Regions from separate parts of the Streptomyces sp. NPDC046860 genome, predicted to be linked through region 3. Evidence: riboswitches for the same ligand, from Rfam matches in the RefSeq annotation. Region 3 holds a riboswitch; each other region holds the start of a gene.
What was found. A riboswitch is a leader RNA that binds a small molecule or an ion and turns the genes downstream of it on or off. The one in region 3 is predicted to bind thiamine pyrophosphate.
Positions count from the first base shown of each region.

Region 1 (5,301 bases), on a different contig from region 3:
ACGGCGGCGCCTCCACGTCGGTCGTGTGCAGCACGCTCGTGACGTCCCGGCCGTCGTCGCCGTCGACCGGCAGCGGCCGGACAAACGTCAGCGAGCGCGGGATCACGCTCGTACGGTCGTCGCCGTTGTCGTGGGCGGTGGACAGCGCCTGCGGCGGCAGCGCGTCGAGCTGCTCCCCGGTCAGCGAGCCCCGGACCCGCAGCACCTCGCCGAGCAGCGCGGCCGCGTCCGCGGGCCGCACCTGCGGGGTGCGGGCGGTCGCGGCGGCCACCAGCTCGTCCAGCTCGTACGCCAGCCCCGGCACCAGCGCCGAGGGCGGGGGCACGTCGTCGTGCAGGTGCTTGTAGAGGATCTGGGCGGGGGAGTCCCCGGAGTGCGGCTTGGCGCCGGTCAGCATCTCGTGGAGGACGACACCGCAGGCGTACACGTCCACGCGCGGGTCGGCGGTGCCCTGCTCGATCTGCTCCGGGGCCAGGTAGGACACCGTGCCGAGGACCGAGCCCGTGGTGCTGGTGACCGTGTCCACCGAGCGCACCAGACCGAAGTCGGCGACCTTCACCCGGCCGTCGTCCCCTATCAGCACGTTCTCCGGCTTCATGTCCCGGTGCACGAACCCCGCCCGGTGGGCCGCGCCCAGCGCGGCCAGCACCGGCTCCAGGATGTCCAGGGCGGCCCTGGGCATCAGCGCGCCCCGCTCGCGCAGCACGTCGCGCAGGGTGCACCCGGCGACGTACTCCATCGCCAGATAGACGTACCCGCCGTCGGTGCCCTGGTCGAAGACCTGCACCACATTGGGGTGGGAGAGCCGGGCGACCGACTTGGCCTCGCGGATGAAGCGGTCGACGAAGCCGCCGTCGGCGGCCAGCGCCGGATGCATCACCTTGAGCGCCAGGACCCGGTCGAGCCGGATGTCCAGGGCCCGGTAGACGGTCGCCATGCCGCCGACGGCGATCCGCGCCTCGACGCGATAGCGGCCGTCGAGCACCTGGCCGAGGAGAGGGTCCGAGAGGGTCATATCCACGCGGGCGAGTCTACGAGGGGTGCGCGGCGGCGGCGCCCGCTGCGCCGTCCGGGTGAGCGACCGCAGCAGAGCTGTGACCGTCCCGCGAGGTGAACGCCGGCCGCTCGGGATCGAGGTCCGCGCGCCCCTCGGCGGGCGACGACGCCCGCGCGAAATGGCGGCGCGGGATGCGTCCGGCCAGGCGTGCCAGGTGTCCCGCGCGCACCGCGTGCCGCATCGCCGTCGCCATCGTCTCGGGGTCCTGCGCCCGGGTGACGGCCGAGGCGAGCATCACACCCGCGCACCCCAGTTCCATCGCCAGCGCCACGTCGGACGCCGTGCCCGCCCCGGCGTCCAGGATCACCGGCACGTGGGACTGCTCCACGATCAGCTCGAAGTTGTGCGGGTTGCGGATGCCGAGCCCGGAGCCGATCGGGGAGCCCAGCGGCATCACGGCCGCGCAGCCCACGTCCTGGAGCCTCCTGGCCAGCACCGGGTCGTCGTTGGTGTACGGCAGCACGGTGAAGCCGTCGTCGACCAGTGTCTCGGCCGCGTCCAGCGTCTCCACCGGGTCCGGCAGCAGCGTCCGCTCGTCGGCCACCACCTCCAGCTTCACCAGAGGGGTCCCGAGCGCCTCGCGGGCCAGCCGGGCGGTCAGCACCGCCTCACCGGCGGTGAAGCAGCCCGCGGTGTTGGGCAGCACACGGATGCCGAGCCTCTCCAGCACCGACAGCACCGAGCCGTGCGCGCCGGGGTCGACCCGGCGCATCGCCACCGTGGTCAGTCCGGTCCCGGACGCGATCAGCGAGCGCTCCAGCACGGCCAGGCTGGGCGCCCCGCCGGTGCCCATGATCAGCCGGGAGTCCAGGGTCAGGTCGCCGAGGACCAGGGGTTCGCCGGTCATCGTCAGCCTCCCTGCACGGCGGTGAGGACCTCGACCCGGTCGCCCTCGGCGAGGCCGGTCTCGGCCCACCGGGTGCGCGGGACGACGGTCTCGTTGACGGCGGCGGCCACCCCGGAGGGCGCGGGGGTCAGGACGCGTACGACGGCGTCCAGGGCGGTGCCGGGCGCCACCTCGCGGCGCTCGCCGTTGACGGAGATGTTCATGCGGAGTGCTCCAGGTTCGGGGAGGGGGCGGCGAAACGGCGCGGCGAGAACGGGCGGGCCACCTCGGGCACCCCCGCGCCGCACAGGACGTCCGCCATGACGTCCCCGGTGACGGGCGTGAGCAGCACGCCGTTGCGGTGGTGCCCGGTGGCCAGCAGCAGGCCGTCGAGGCCCGTGGGGCCGAGCATCGGGGCGTTGTCGGGGGAGCCGGGGCGCAGTCCGGCCAGGGTCTCGGTGAGCGGCAGCTCGGTGATGCCGGGCACCAGCTCATGGGCGTCGCGCAGCAGCTCGTACACCCCGCCCGCCGTCACCGTGGTGTCGAAGCCCTGCTCCTCGCTGGTCGCGCCGACCACCAGCTCGCCGTTCTCGCGCGGCACCAGGTACACCGGCCCGCCGCGCACCACGGCCCGCACGGTGCGGCTCAGGAACGGCCGGTACCGGGGCGGCACGGTGAGCCGCAGCACCTGCCCCTTCACCGGGCGCACCGGAGGCACGAACGCCTCGGGCACCCCCTCCAGCCGGCCGCTCAGGCAGCCGCCCGCCAGCACCACCTGCCCGGCGCCCAGCGAGGTGCCGTCCGCCGTGGTGACCCCGGTGGCCCGGTCGCCGGACACGTCCAGCCGGGCGGCCCGGGTGCGGTGGAAGGCCACCCCGGCCCGCTCGCAGGCGGCGAGCAGCGCGGCCGCCAGCCGCCGGGGGTCGATCTGGTGGTCCCCGTCGGCCCGCAGCCCACCGCGCACACCGGGCGCCAGCATCGGCTCCAGGCGCCGGCACTCCCGCCCGGACAGCCACTCGGAGTCCAGCCCGCAGCGGAGCTGGAGTTCGTGCACCTCACGGAGCTGGGCGCGGTCGTCGGTGTCGAAGGCGACCGCGAGGGTGCCCGAGCGGCGGTGGCCCAGGTCGTGGCCGGTGGCCTCGGCCAGCTCGGCGGCGAAGCCGGGATAGCGGCGGGCGGAGGCCAGGTTCAGCGCGAGCAGCCCCTCCTCGCCGTGGTGCAGCTCGGTGACGGCGGCCAGCATCCCGGCCGCGACCAGCGCGGCCCCGCCGCCGGGCTCGGGGTCCACGACGGCGACGGCCAGCCCCCGCCCGGCCGCGCGCCAGGCGGTGACCAGGCCGATGATCCCGCCCCCGATGACCAGGACGTCCGGCGCACCGGACGGTTCGGACGTACGTGACGGCATGGGCGTCTCGCCCCTCCCTTCGCCGGCATGACCCGGATCAGGTTCGTACGGTCGGAGGCCGCCAGCCTCCCTCTCAGCCCGGTGCGTCCAGGCTCCCGCGAGTGCAGTTACGGTGGCCAGCCTAGCCGCCCGCCCAGCTCAGCCATAAGGGAGCCGACCCATGCCCCGCTCGCTCGACGGACTCACCCTCGCCCCCGTGGCGGACCAGGCGCCCGGCCAGGTGGGCACCGGCACCCGGTTCGACTACCACGAGCGGGACGGGCGGATCTGGGCCGAGTACGCGGGCGGTGACATCGCGCGCGGCCACCTCGTCGGCACCCGCGCCGGGGACCGGCTGGACTTCCGGTACGTGCAGCTGGGGCACGACGGCACCACAGCCTCCGGGCACTGCCTCTCCACGGTGGTGGCACTGCCCGACGGGCGGCTGCGGCTGGAGGAGGCGTGGGAGTGGGAGTCCGGCCCCGGCGCCGGGACCAGCGTGGTCGAGGAGATCGCGGGCACCCGCACTGCCTGACGGGCCGTCACGGACTTAAGGTGACTCGAGTGAGCGAGCAGACGCCCCAGGAGGGCACGGCACGGGAACGGCGCGTGGTCGTCGTCGGCGCGGGCATGGCCGGGGTGCAGACCGCGGTCGCCCTGCGCGAACAGGGCTTCACCGGGCCCGTCACGCTGATCGGCGCCGAGCCGCACCAGCCCTACGACCGGCCCCCGCTGTCCAAGGCGATCCTCCTCGGCGCCGCCGAGGGCTCCGCCTTCGACGTGGACTTCGCCTCGCTCGACATCGACCTCCGGCTCGGCTGCGAGGCGCTCGGCGTGCGCCCCGCCGACCACGAACTGGACACCGCCGCGGGCCCCGTCCCGTACGACGTGCTGGTGCTGGCCACCGGCGCCGAACCGATGCGGCTGCCCGGCACCGACGAGACACCCGGTGTGCACCTGCTGCGCACCCTGGACGACGCCGAACGGCTGCGCCCGGTGCTCGCCCGGCAGCACGACGTGGTGGTCGTCGGCGCGGGCTGGATCGGCGCCGAGTTCGCCACCGCCGCGCGCGAGGCGGGCTGCGCGGTGACCGTCGTCGAGGCCGCCGGCCGCCCGCTGGCCGGCGCCCTGCCCGCCGAGGTCGCCGCCCCGATGGCCGCCTGGTACGCCGACGCCGGCGTCACCCTGCGCACCGGCGTGCGGGTGGCGGCCGTCGAGCCCGGCGCGGTGGTGCTGGACGACGGCACGCGGCTGCCGTCGGGCGCCGTCGTCGTCGGCATCGGCGCCCGCCCCGCCACCGGCTGGCTGGCCGGTTCCGGCATCGCCCTCGGCGACCTGGGCGAGGTCCTGGCCGACGACCGGCTGCACACCTCCGCGAAGGACGTGTACGCGGTCGGGGACTGCGCCTCCTTCCCCTCCGCCCGCTACGCCGAGCGGCTGCTCGTCCACCACTGGGACAACGCCCTGCAGGGCCCCCGCACGGTCGCCGCGGACATCCTGGGCGCGGAGGCGGCCCCCTACGACCCGGTGCCGTACTTCTGGTCCGAGCAGTTCGGGCGGTTCGTCCAGTACGTGGGTCACCACGCGGCGGCCGACCGCACGGTGTGGCGCGGCGACCCGGCCGACCCCGCCTGGACCGTGTGCTGGCTGCGCGAGGACCGCCTGGTCGCCCTCCTCGCGGTGGGCCGCCCGCGCGACCTCGCCCAGGGCAGACGGCTCATCGAGGGGGGCCGCCGGATGGACGCCGAGGCCCTGACCGACCCCGCGCTGCCGCTGAAGCAGGCTGTCATCGACTAGCCGCCGCGGAGCGGCCCGACTACCGGCTGTCGGTGGGGGATGGCAGGCTAGGACTCGTGACCGAGATTGACACCAAGATCGACGCTCTTGTCCCCGCCTGGCTCACCCTGCCCGACATCGCCGAAATGCTCGACGTCGAGGTGACGCGTGTACGGCAGCTGGTCAAGGAGGGCCAAGTCATCGCCGTACGCCGCGGTGAGAACCGGGCGCTGCACGTCCCCGCCGCCTTCATCGACG
Region 1 covers NZ_JBEYXQ010000005.1:167,624-172,924, reverse strand. The annotation lists gene pknB (Stk1 family PASTA domain-containing Ser/Thr kinase) at 1-1,021, opposite strand, end outside; partial or broken gene ABZ898_RS09985 (thiazole synthase) at 1,113-1,904, opposite strand; gene thiS (sulfur carrier protein ThiS) at 1,907-2,107, opposite strand; gene thiO (glycine oxidase ThiO) at 2,104-3,288, opposite strand; TPP riboswitch at 3,285-3,397, opposite strand; gene ABZ898_RS09970 (hypothetical protein) at 3,449-3,802, shown strand; gene ABZ898_RS09965 (FAD-dependent oxidoreductase) at 3,832-5,064, shown strand; gene ABZ898_RS09960 (Rv2175c family DNA-binding protein) at 5,121-5,301, shown strand, end outside.
Region 1: it holds a riboswitch for thiamine pyrophosphate, as region 3 does, so the genes downstream of both, thiO (glycine oxidase ThiO) here and thiC (phosphomethylpyrimidine synthase ThiC) in region 3, are expected to answer to the same signal.

Region 2 (5,301 bases), on a different contig from region 3:
CCGGCCGGGGAGAGCGCCGCCCCGTCCGCCTCGGCGTCCGAGAGCAGCGCCGCCGCGCCCGCCTCCGAGGCCCCGAGCAACGCGCCCTCCGCGGCGATCGGTGACTCCAACCTCGCCGAGACCGGTGCCAACTCCAACACCGGCCTGATCGCCGGTGTCGCCGGTGCCCTCGTCGTCGTCGGCGGCGGCGCGGTGTACTTCGGCATGCGCCGCCGTGGCGCGAAGAGCGGCAGCTGACGCCCCCGCCCACCGGCACGACAGCGGCCCGTCCCCGTCTCGCACGGGGGCGGGCCGCCGTCGTACGCGCGCGGTGTCAGCCGAGGACGACGATCTCCGCGGCGTCGAACTCCACCCCCACCTCGGCGCCGGCCTCCGGCGCCTCGCGCAGCGGGCAGGCCGCCTCCAGATGCGGGCCGCCGTCGCGGGGCCGGAGCCGGAGCGCCACATGGGTGCCCCGGAAGGTGCGCGCGCCCACCGTGCACGGCAGGCCCTCACCGGCGGCCACGAGCCGCACCCCGGTGGGCCGGACCAGCAGTTCCCCGGTGCCCTGCGGCGAGCCCTCGGGCACCGGCAGCTTGCCCCAGGGGGTGTCCGCCGCCGTCCCGGTCACGCCCGCCGGGACCACGTTCTCGAAGCCCAGGAAGCGCGCCACGAACGCGTCGGCCGGCCTGCTCCACACCTGAACCGGGGTGCCCGACTGGGCGATCCGGCCGTCCCGCATCACCACGACCCGGTCGGCCAGCGCGAACGCCTCGCCCTGGTCGTGGGTGACGGCGAGCACCGTGGTGCCCAACCGGCCGAACAGCTCCCGGAGTTCGACCACCAGCCGCTCCCGCAGCGAGCGGTCGAGCTGTCCCAGCGGCTCGTCCAGCATCAGCAGCCTCGGCCTGGGCGCGAGCGCCCGCGCGAGGGCCACCCGCTGCTGCTCGCCGCCCGAAAGGCCGGCCACCGCCCGCCGGGCCGAGCCGGGCAGGCCGACCAGCTCCAGCAACTCCGCTACCTCCGCGTCCCGTTGCCGCTTGGGCATGCCGTGCATGCGGGGTCCGAAGGCGACGTTCTCGCCGACGTCCCGCTGCGGGAAGAGCTGATGGTCCTGGAACATCAGCCCGACCCCGCGCCGGTGCGCGGCCACGCCCCGCTGGTCGCGGCCGTCGAGCGACACCCGGCCCGAGTCCAGCGGCTGCAGCCCGGCCACGCCGCGCAGCAGGGTCGACTTGCCGCTCCCGCTCGGCCCGAGCACGCACACCACCTCGTGCTCGGCGACATCGAGGTCGACCGCGTCCAGCACGGGCCGCCCGCCGAGACGGACCGTCGCCTCCGTAAGGCGCAGCAGCATCAGAACTCCCCCGTCCGGTCGGTGCGCAGCCGCTCCAGCAGGAGCAGCGCGGCCGCGCAGACCACCATCAGAATCGTGGAAAGGGCCATCGCCTGGCCGTAGTTCAGCTCTCCCGGCCGGCTCAGCAGCCGGGCCACCGCCACCGGGAGCGTCGGGTCGTCGGGGCGGGCGATGAACACGGTGGCCCCGAACTCGCCGAGCGACACGGCGAACGCGAACCCGGCGGCGACCAGCAACGCCCGCCGCACCAACGGAAGATCGACCTCCCGCCACACCCGCCAGGGCGAGGCCCCGAGCACGGCGGCCGCCTCCCTGAGCCGGGTGTCCACCGCCCGCAGCACCGGCAGCATGGTCCGGACGACGAAGGGTGCGCCGACCAGCGCCTGGGCGAGCGGGACCAGCAGCCAGGACTGGCGCAGGTCCAGCGGCGGTTCGTCCAGCGCGATCAGGAACCCGAAGCCGACGGTCACGGCGGAGACGCCGAGCGGCAGCATCAGGAGCGCGTCGAACCCGCGCACCAGCCGTCCCGCGTCCCGGCGGGCCAGCGCGGCGGCGGCGAGCCCGCCGACGGCCAGCGCGATGCCGGTGGCGGCGGCCGCGTACTCCAGCGAGGTCCACACCGCGTGCAGCGGCGCCACCAGGAACGTACCGCCGTCGGCGTCGGTGAGCGCCCGGTAGTAGCCGAGGTCCGGGGCGTCCAGCGAGCGGCGCACCAGCACGGCGAGCGGCAGCACCAGCAGCACCGCGACGGTGGCGAGCACCCCGCCGAGCAGCGCCCGCTGTCCGGCGCCGCGCGGACGGCGCGCGGTGACCGAGGCGTCGACCAGGCGCAGCGCGGTCTCGCGCCGGCGCACGGTCCAGGCGTGCACGGCGAGGATCGCGCCGACCGCGGCGAACTGCACCAGGGTGAGGACGGCGGCCGTGGTGAGGTCGAAGACCTCGGAGGTCTGGCGGTAGATCTCCACCTCCAGGGTGGAGAAGGTGGGTCCGCCGAGGATCTGGACCACGCCGAAGGAGGTGAAGGTGAACAGGAACACCATCAGCGCGGCGGCGGCCACGGCGGGCGCCAGCGCGGGCAGGGTGACCTGCCGCCAGGCGCGCAGCGGGGACGCGCCGAGCATCCGGGCGGCCTCCTCCTGCCGGGGGTCGAGCTGCCCCCAGAGCCCGCCGACGGTACGGACGACGACGGCGTAGTTGAAGAAGACGTGCGCCAGCAGGATCGCCCACACCGTGGTGTCCAGGCGCAGGCCCCACAGCTCGTCCAGCAGTCCGCCGTGGCCGACCAGGGCGAGGAACGCGGTGCCGACGACCACCGTGGGCAGGACGAACGGCACGGTGACCACGGCCCGCAGCACCTGTTTGCCGGGGAACTCCAGCCGGGCGAAGACGTAGGCGGCGGGCAGCGCGATCAGCAGGGTGAGCGCGGTGGAGGCGACCGCCTGCCAGGTGGTGAACCACAGCACGTGCCGGATGTCGGAGCGGCCCAGCACCTCGGCGAACCGCCCGAGGTGCCAGGTGCCGTCCGTCTTGAGCCCGCGCGCCGTGATCGCGGCGACGGGCCAGGCGAAGAACAGGGCGAAGAACGCGGCGGGCAGGGCCATGAGCCCCAGCCGCGCCGCGCTCCGGCGGCCACGCCGTCCGGCCGCCCCGGCTACTTCAGTACGAGCGACGTCCACGAGCTGACCCACTGGTCGCGGTTGGCGGCGATCCTGCCGGGCGCCATGACGGCCGGGTCCTCGGCGGCGGGCCCGTACTCGGTGAACTCGGCGGGGACCTCGGCGTCCTTGATCACCGGGTACACGAACATGTTCATCGGCATGTCCTGCTGGAACTCCCTGGTGAGCAGGAAGTCGATGAACGCCTTGCCGCCCTCGGCGTTCTTCGCGTTCTTCAGCAGCCCGGCGAACTCGACCTGCCGGAAGCAGGTGCCCTGGGCGACGCCGGTGGGGGCGGTCGCCGGCTTCTTCTTGGCGTAGATCACCTCGGCGGGCGGCGAGGAGGCGTACGAGACGACCAGCGGCCGGTCACCGCCCGCCTTCCTGCCCTCGGAGGAGCCGGAGAACTCCTGGTAGTACGCCTGCTCCCAGCCGTCGACGACCTTGACGCCGTTGGCCTTGAGCCTCTTCCAGTACGCCTCCCAGCCCTTGTCGCCGTACCGCGCGGCACTGCCGAGCAGGAAGCCCAGGCCGGGCGAGGAGGTGGCGGCGTTCTCGGTGACCAGGAGGTTCCTGTACTTCGGGTCGGCGAGGTCGGCGAAGGTGTGCGGCGGCTTCAGCTTGTGCTCGGTGAAGTACGCCTTGTCGTAGTTGACGCAGACGTCGCCGTGGTCGACCGGCGTGACCCGGTGCTTGGCGCGGTCGAGCTGGAAGGCGGGGTCGGCCTGGTCGAGGCCCTTGGCCGCGTACGGCTGGAAGAGGCCGTTGTCGAGGGCGCGGGAGAGCAGGGTGTTGTCGACGCCGAAGAAGACGTCTCCCTGCGGGTTGTCCTTGGTGAGGACCGCCTTGTTGACGGCCTGGCCGGCGTCGCCGTCCTTCAGGACGCGCACCTTGTAGCCGGAACGCTTCTCGAAGTCCGCGATCACGTTCTTGGACGCGGCCCACGAGTCGTGGCTGACGAGGGTCACGGTCTTGGTGTCCGCGGCCCCCTCGGTGCCGGTCGACCCGCACGCGGAGAGCGTGAGCAGGCCGAGGCCCGCCGCCGCGGCCACGAAGGTCTTGGTGTGCACTGATGGTCCTCCTGGGGTGGGCCAGGAAGAGACGCGGCCCTGCCCGGTCTCCGCGCGGGAGGCCGGGCAGGGCACAACAGCTTGAGTGATGACCGAACTTCCTACCCAGAATGACCTGGGCGAGGTTCAGAGGGTCTGCGGCCTGGTTGCCGCACTCTCAGCGCTGTGGCGCTCCCCTGTCGGAATATGCAGATGTATGACCGTATGAAGTTGTGCTGACCGGCCCAGGTTACCGCTCGGTGGCCGCGAGCTGACCACACGCCCCGTCGATCTCCTGACCGCGGGTGTCGCGGACGGTCACCGGCACGCCGTGCGAGGCGATGGCCTCCACGAACGCCTTCTCGTCCTCGGGACGGGAGGCGGTCCACTTGGAGCCGGGGGTGGGGTTGAGCGGGATGAGGTTGACGTGCACCGGCCGGCCCTTGAGCATCCGGCCGAGCCGGTCGCCGCGCCAGGCCTGGTCGTTGATGTCCCGGATCAGCGCGTACTCGATGGACAGCCGGCGCCCGGACTTCTCCGCGTACTCGAACCCGGCGTCCAGCACCTCGCGCACCTTCCACCGCGTGTTCACGGGGACGAGGGTGTCGCGCAGTTCGTCGTCGGGGGCGTGCAGGGAGATCGCCAGACGGCACTTGAAGCCCTCGTCGGCGAAACGGTGGATCGCGGGCACGAGACCGACCGTCGAGACGGTGATGCCGCGCTGGGACAGCCCGAGGCCGTCCGGGGCGGGGTCGGTGAGCGCCCGGATGGCCCCCACGACCCGCTTGTAGTTGGCGAGCGGCTCGCCCATGCCCATGAAGACGATGTTGGAGAGCCGCGCGGGCCCGCCGGGCACCTCGCCGTCCCTCAGCGCCCGCATGCCGTCCACGATCTGGTGCACGATCTCGGCGGTGGACAGGTTCCGGTCCAGCCCCGCCTGCCCGGTCGCGCAGAACGGGCAGTTCATCCCGCACCCGGCCTGGCTGCTGATGCACATGGTGACCCGGTCCGGGTACCGCATCAGCACCGACTCGACCAGCGTGCCGTCGAACAGCCGCCACAGCGTCTTACGGGTGGTGCCCTGGTCCGTGGCCAGATGCCGGACCACCGACATCAGCTCCGGGAACAGCGCCTCCCGCAGCTTCTCCCGCGAGCCGGCCGGGATGTCCGTCCACTGCTCGGGGTCGTGCGCGTACCGCGCGAAGTAGTGCTGCGAGAGCTGCTTGGCACGAAACGGCTTCTCCCCCGCCTCGGCGACGGC
Region 2 covers NZ_JBEYXQ010000001.1:706,092-711,392, reverse strand. The annotation lists gene ABZ898_RS03175 (LAETG motif-containing sortase-dependent surface protein) at 1-237, shown strand, start outside; gene ABZ898_RS03170 (ABC transporter ATP-binding protein) at 314-1,336, opposite strand; gene ABZ898_RS03165 (iron ABC transporter permease) at 1,336-2,937, opposite strand; gene ABZ898_RS03160 (thiamine ABC transporter substrate-binding protein) at 2,988-4,061, opposite strand; TPP riboswitch at 4,142-4,249, opposite strand; gene rlmN (23S rRNA (adenine(2503)-C(2))-methyltransferase RlmN) at 4,291-5,301, opposite strand, start outside.
Region 2: it holds a riboswitch for thiamine pyrophosphate, as region 3 does, so the genes downstream of both, ABZ898_RS03160 (thiamine ABC transporter substrate-binding protein) here and thiC (phosphomethylpyrimidine synthase ThiC) in region 3, are expected to answer to the same signal.

Region 3 (5,301 bases):
GTGGGTCGCGGTGCCGGTCATCGCCCTGGTCGTGTTCGGCGGTCTGATAGCGACCGTGGTCGGCTTCCTGATCGGCCTGCTCTTCAAGGCCCTGCTCTTCGTCGCCCTGGTCGGCGGACTCATCTACGTGGTCCGGAAGTTCACCGCCGGCTCCTCCTCGCGCGGCGACTGGTGACGCGCGCGGGAGCCGGGGAGCGGTAACACGGGGCGCCGGTTCCCTCGGGGGAGGGAAGTTTCCCCGGCAGGCCGTCCGCGCGCGGTGGTGGACGGTTAGAGTCCGGAACTCCCGTGGGGCCCCGAACCCCACGGGCGGCACGCACCCCACCCGTGTCCACCCCGCACGGGCCGCCCCCACCTCCGCGCTTCGGGAGTTACTCCTTGGCCACGGTCGACACCGCCCCGGCAGGAACCCACGCACCCCCGGCTCCGGTGCGTTCCTGCGCACCTCCCATGCAGCGGCCGCCCGCCGTCACCGCGTCCGACAAGCACTCCGCGACCCTCATCGGGTCCGTCCAGCGCGCGATGCGCCTGCTGGAGACGGTCGCCGGGCACGAGTACGGCGCTCCCGCCAAGCAACTCGCCCGCGAGACGGGCCTCGCGCTTCCCACCGCCTACCACCTGCTGCGCACCCTGGTCCACGAGGGCTATCTGCGCCGGGACAAGGGGCGGTTCTTCCTCGGTGACGCGGCGGACCGGCTCAGCAGCAGCGGAGCGCAGCAGAAACGTCGCAGCACGGTGGCCGACACCCTCGCGCACTGGCGCGACGCGATCGGGGCCCCGGTGTACTACGCGATGTACCGGGACGGCGAGATCGAGGTCATGTGCGTGGCCGACTCGCGGGAGAACCCGGCCGTCGCGGAGTGGGCCGACTTCCGCGAGACGGGACACGCCCACGCCATCGGGAAGTGCCTGCTCTCCCAGCTGGACGAGGAAGCCCGCCGCGACCACCTCTCGCGCTACCCGGTGCGCTCCCTCACGCCGTACACCGTGCGTGACAACGACGCCCTGTTGCGGCGGCTGGCCAGGACCCGGCGCATGGAACCGGTGGTGGAGCGGCAGGAGTACGCCCTCGGAGCGGTCTGTTCGGCCGTTCCGATCACTGTGGGTACAACCGCCGCGACGATGGCGATCTCCCTCCCGGCTCATCAGGCCGATCAACTTCCCTCCACCACACGGAGGTTGCAGTTGGAGATGGGGCGTCACATGGGGGCGCTCGCGCTCTCTATCAGCATCTGAAAACTCACTCCTTGTGATCTGCCATGCACGTTCAGCTAGATTTGACCCCGGTCGGGGATTAAACCCGGCCAGTCGACGTCATACGACGGGGTAGGCGATGCGCGAGTCCGTACAGGCAGAAGTCATGATGAGCTTTCTCGTCTCGGAGGAGCTTTCCTTCCGTATTCCGGTGGAGTTGCGCTACGAGACGAGTGATCCCTATGCGATCCGGCTCACCTTCCATCTGCCCGGCGACGCCCCGGTGACCTGGGTATTCGGCCGGGAGTTGATGATCGACGGAGTCGGCCGGCCGTGCGGCGAGGGAGATGTGCACATCGCCCCCGTCGACTGCGAGGTGCTGGGCGAGGTCCTGATCCGGCTTCAGGTCGGCGGCGACCAGGCGCTCTTCCGCTCCTCCACACCGCCGCTCGTGGCCTTCCTCGACCGCACCGACAAGCTGGTGCCGCTCGGGCAGGAGGGTGCGCTGGCCGACTTCGACACCCACCTCGACGAGGCGCTGGGCCGCATCCTGGCGGAGGAGCAGAGCGCGGGCTGAACCGGCAGGGGCGAAACGGCGCCGAGCGCCCACCGGGGCTCCGCGGACCTTTGAAGAAACGCTTCTGCAAGCCTTCCGCACGCCTGCTGCGAGCCTTCTTGCAAGCCTTCGGGGCCCGAGGACCCCGAAGGCACCTCTCAGCGCTTCCGGCGCCGTCCCCTGCCGCCCGGGGCCGCGACGGGCCGGTCGCCCGCGGGAGCCGCCGTACCGGGTGCGGGGCGGTCGGCCGAGACGACCAGGGCGGCGAGCGCGGTGGTGACCGGCACCGCGGCGACCAGACCGATCGAGCCGACCAGCGTGCGCACGATCTCCTCCGCCACCAGCTCGCTGGTGGCCACCGTGCCCACGCCGCTCTGCGCGATGGAGAACAGCAGCAGCAGGGGCAGCGCGGCGCCCGCGTAGGCGAGGACGAGGGTGTTGACGACGGAGGCGATGTGGTCGCGGCCGATGCGGATGCCCGCGCGGTACAGCGCGCGCCAGCCCATCGAGGGGTTGGCCTCGTGCAGCTCCCACACGGCCGAGGTCTGGGTGACCGTCACGTCGTCCAGCACACCCAGCGAGCCGATGATGACGCCCGCGAGCAGCAGGCCGCTCATGTCGATCGACGGGTAGAGACCGTGGATCAGGCCGGTGCTGTCGTCCGTGTTGCCGGTCAGCGCCGCCCAGCCGATGAACAGCGAGCCGAGGACGCCGATCAGCAGCAGTGAGACCAGTGTGCCGAGCACCGCGACGGAGGTCCGTGCGGAGAGGCCATGGCACATGTAGAGCGCGATGAGCATGATCGCGCTCGACCCGACCACCGCCACGAGCAGCGGGTTCGAGCCCTGCAGCACCGCGGGCAGGATGAACAGGGTCAGCACCAGGAAGCTGACGGCCAACGCCACCAGCGCCATCACCCCGCGCAGCCGGCCCACCACCACGACGGCGATCGCGAAGATCCCGGCGAGCAGCGCCATGGGGAACTTCCGGTCCAGGTCGGTGACCGCGTACTGGAGGTCCTTCGGCGCCGTGGGCTCGTAGGCGACCACGACCTTGTCGCCCTGGGCCAACTGCCGTGTCTGGTCCGGCTGCACCAGCTCGGTGAAGGTGCGGCCCCGGTCCTTGCCGGTGTCGACCCGGACCGTCGCCTTCTTGCAGGGACCCTTGTCGTCCTGGGGAGCCGCGCCCGCGCCCGAGGGGTCACCGGCCGGCGCTCCCTGGCCGCCGCCCGCCTTGCAGCTCACCGAGGTCACCTGGGTGACCGTGGCCTGCTGCGTCTGGCGATCGAAGCCGACCCCGGTGCGCTGGTGCGGCGGAGCCCCGCCGGGCCAGAGGGCCACCAGGCCCACGACGACGGCCACGCTGAACGGGATCAGGATCGCCGCGATCACCTTGCGCAGATGCTTGGAGACCGGCGCGGCGGGGCCGTGGCTGTGACTGTGCGAGTGGCCGTGCCCATGGCCGTGTCCGCCCCCGGAGCCGTGCTCGCCCCCGTCGCCGCGGCCCGGTCCGGAGCCGGGCCGGTGGGGTGGGCCGGGAGGCGGGTAGGGAGGCTGCTGTGTCGTGGTCACCGCCCGATCATCGCAAGAACACGGGAGGCCCACTGTTCATCCCGTCACACAGGGCGCTAGCGTGGGAGGCACCTTTGCACACGCGGGAGCTCGGAGCACCGGGCTGAGAGGGCGCTGACCTCCGTCGTTGCGATGTTTCACGTGGAACGTGGTTCGACGGGAACATCTGCGGACGGGAATCGCTGCGTCGACCGCCGAACCTGTTACCGGGTAATGCCGGCGTAGGGAGTAGGTCTCATGACCGACAAGGACGCACGCACGCCTGCCTCCACGCGGAACGCGACGGACACGTCGCCGCGCGAGGAGGCCGGGAAGTCCATCGGCTGGCACAAGGCGTATGTCGAGGGCTCGCGCCCCGACCTGCGGGTGCCGGTCCGTCAGGTGCATCTCACCAACGGAGGGTCGGTCACGCTGTACGACACCTCCGGCCCGTACACCGATCCGGAAGCCGGCACCGATGTCCGCAGGGGGCTGTCCCCCCTGCGGGAGAACTGGATCGTCGCCCGCGGCGACACCGAGGAGTACGCGGGGCGCCCCGTCCGTCCCGAGGACGACGGGATCAAGCACACCTCGCCGCGCGGTGGACTGCGCAACCTGGACGCCGTCTTCCCCGGACGGCCCCGCCAGCCCCGGCGCGGGCGGGCGGGCCGGGCGGTCACCCAGCTCACGTACGCCCGCCAGGGCGAGATCACGCCCGAGATGGAGTTCGTGGCGCTGCGGGAGAACGTCTCTCCCGAGGTGGTCCGCGAGGAGATCGCGGCGGGCCGCGCGGTGCTGCCCGCCAATGTGAACCACCCGGAGATCGAGCCGATGATCATCGGTAAGCGTTTCCTGGTGAAGGTCAACGCCAACATCGGCAACTCCGCCGTCACCTCCTCGATCGAGGAGGAGGTGGAGAAGATGACCTGGGCCACCCGCTGGGGCGCCGACACGGTCATGGACCTCTCCACCGGCCGCAACATCCACACCACCCGCGAGTGGGTGCTGCGCAACTCCCCCGTCCCCATCGGTACGGTGCCGCTCTACCAGGCGCTGGAGAAGGTCGACGGCAAGGCCGAGGAGCTGACCTGGGAGATCTACAAGGACACGGTGATCGAGCAGGCCGAACAGGGCGTGGACTACATGACGGTGCACGCGGGTGTGCGGCTGCCGTACGTCCCGCTGACGGCGAACCGCAAGACCGGCATCGTCTCGCGCGGCGGCTCGATCATGGCCGCCTGGTGCCTGGCGCACCACAAGGAGTCGTTCCTGTACGAGAACTTCGAGGAACTCTGCGAGATCCTCGCCGCCTACGACGTCACCTACTCGCTCGGTGACGGCCTGCGGCCCGGTTCGATCGCGGACGCCAACGACGAGGCTCAGTTCGCGGAGTTGCGGACGCTCGGGGAACTCAACCGGATCGCCAGGCGCTTCGACGTACAGACGATGATCGAGGGCCCCGGGCACGTCCCGATGCACAAGATCAAGGAGAACATCGACCTCCAGCAGGAGATCTGCGACGAGGCACCGTTCTACACGCTCGGCCCGCTGACCACCGACGTCGCGCCCGCGTACGACCACATCACCTCGGGCATCGGCGCCGCGATGATCGCCTGGTGGGGCACGGCGATGCTCTGTTACGTCACGCCCAAGGAGCACCTGGGCCTGCCGAACCGGGACGACGTCAAGACCGGCGTCATCACCTACAAGATCGCCGCCCACGCGGCCGACCTCGCCAAGGGCCACCCCGGCGCCCAGGAGTGGGACGACGCGCTCTCGGACGCCCGCTTCGAGTTCCGGTGGGAGGACCAGTTCAACCTCGCCCTGGACCCGGACACGGCACGGGAGTTCCACGACGAGACGCTGCCGGCCGAGCCCGCCAAGACGGCCCACTTCTGCTCCATGTGCGGTCCGAAGTTCTGCAGTATGAAGATCTCGCAGGACATCCGGCGTGAACACGGCGGGGACCGGGCCGAGATCGAGGAGGGCATGGCCAGGAAG
Region 3 covers NZ_JBEYXQ010000007.1:146,394-151,694, forward strand. The annotation lists gene ABZ898_RS12930 (DUF5326 family protein) at 1-175, shown strand, start outside; gene ABZ898_RS12935 (IclR family transcriptional regulator C-terminal domain-containing protein) at 451-1,236, shown strand; gene ABZ898_RS12940 (SsgA family sporulation/cell division regulator) at 1,334-1,771, shown strand; gene ABZ898_RS12945 (YibE/F family protein) at 1,909-3,321, opposite strand; TPP riboswitch at 3,394-3,566, shown strand; gene thiC (phosphomethylpyrimidine synthase ThiC) at 3,559-5,301, shown strand, end outside.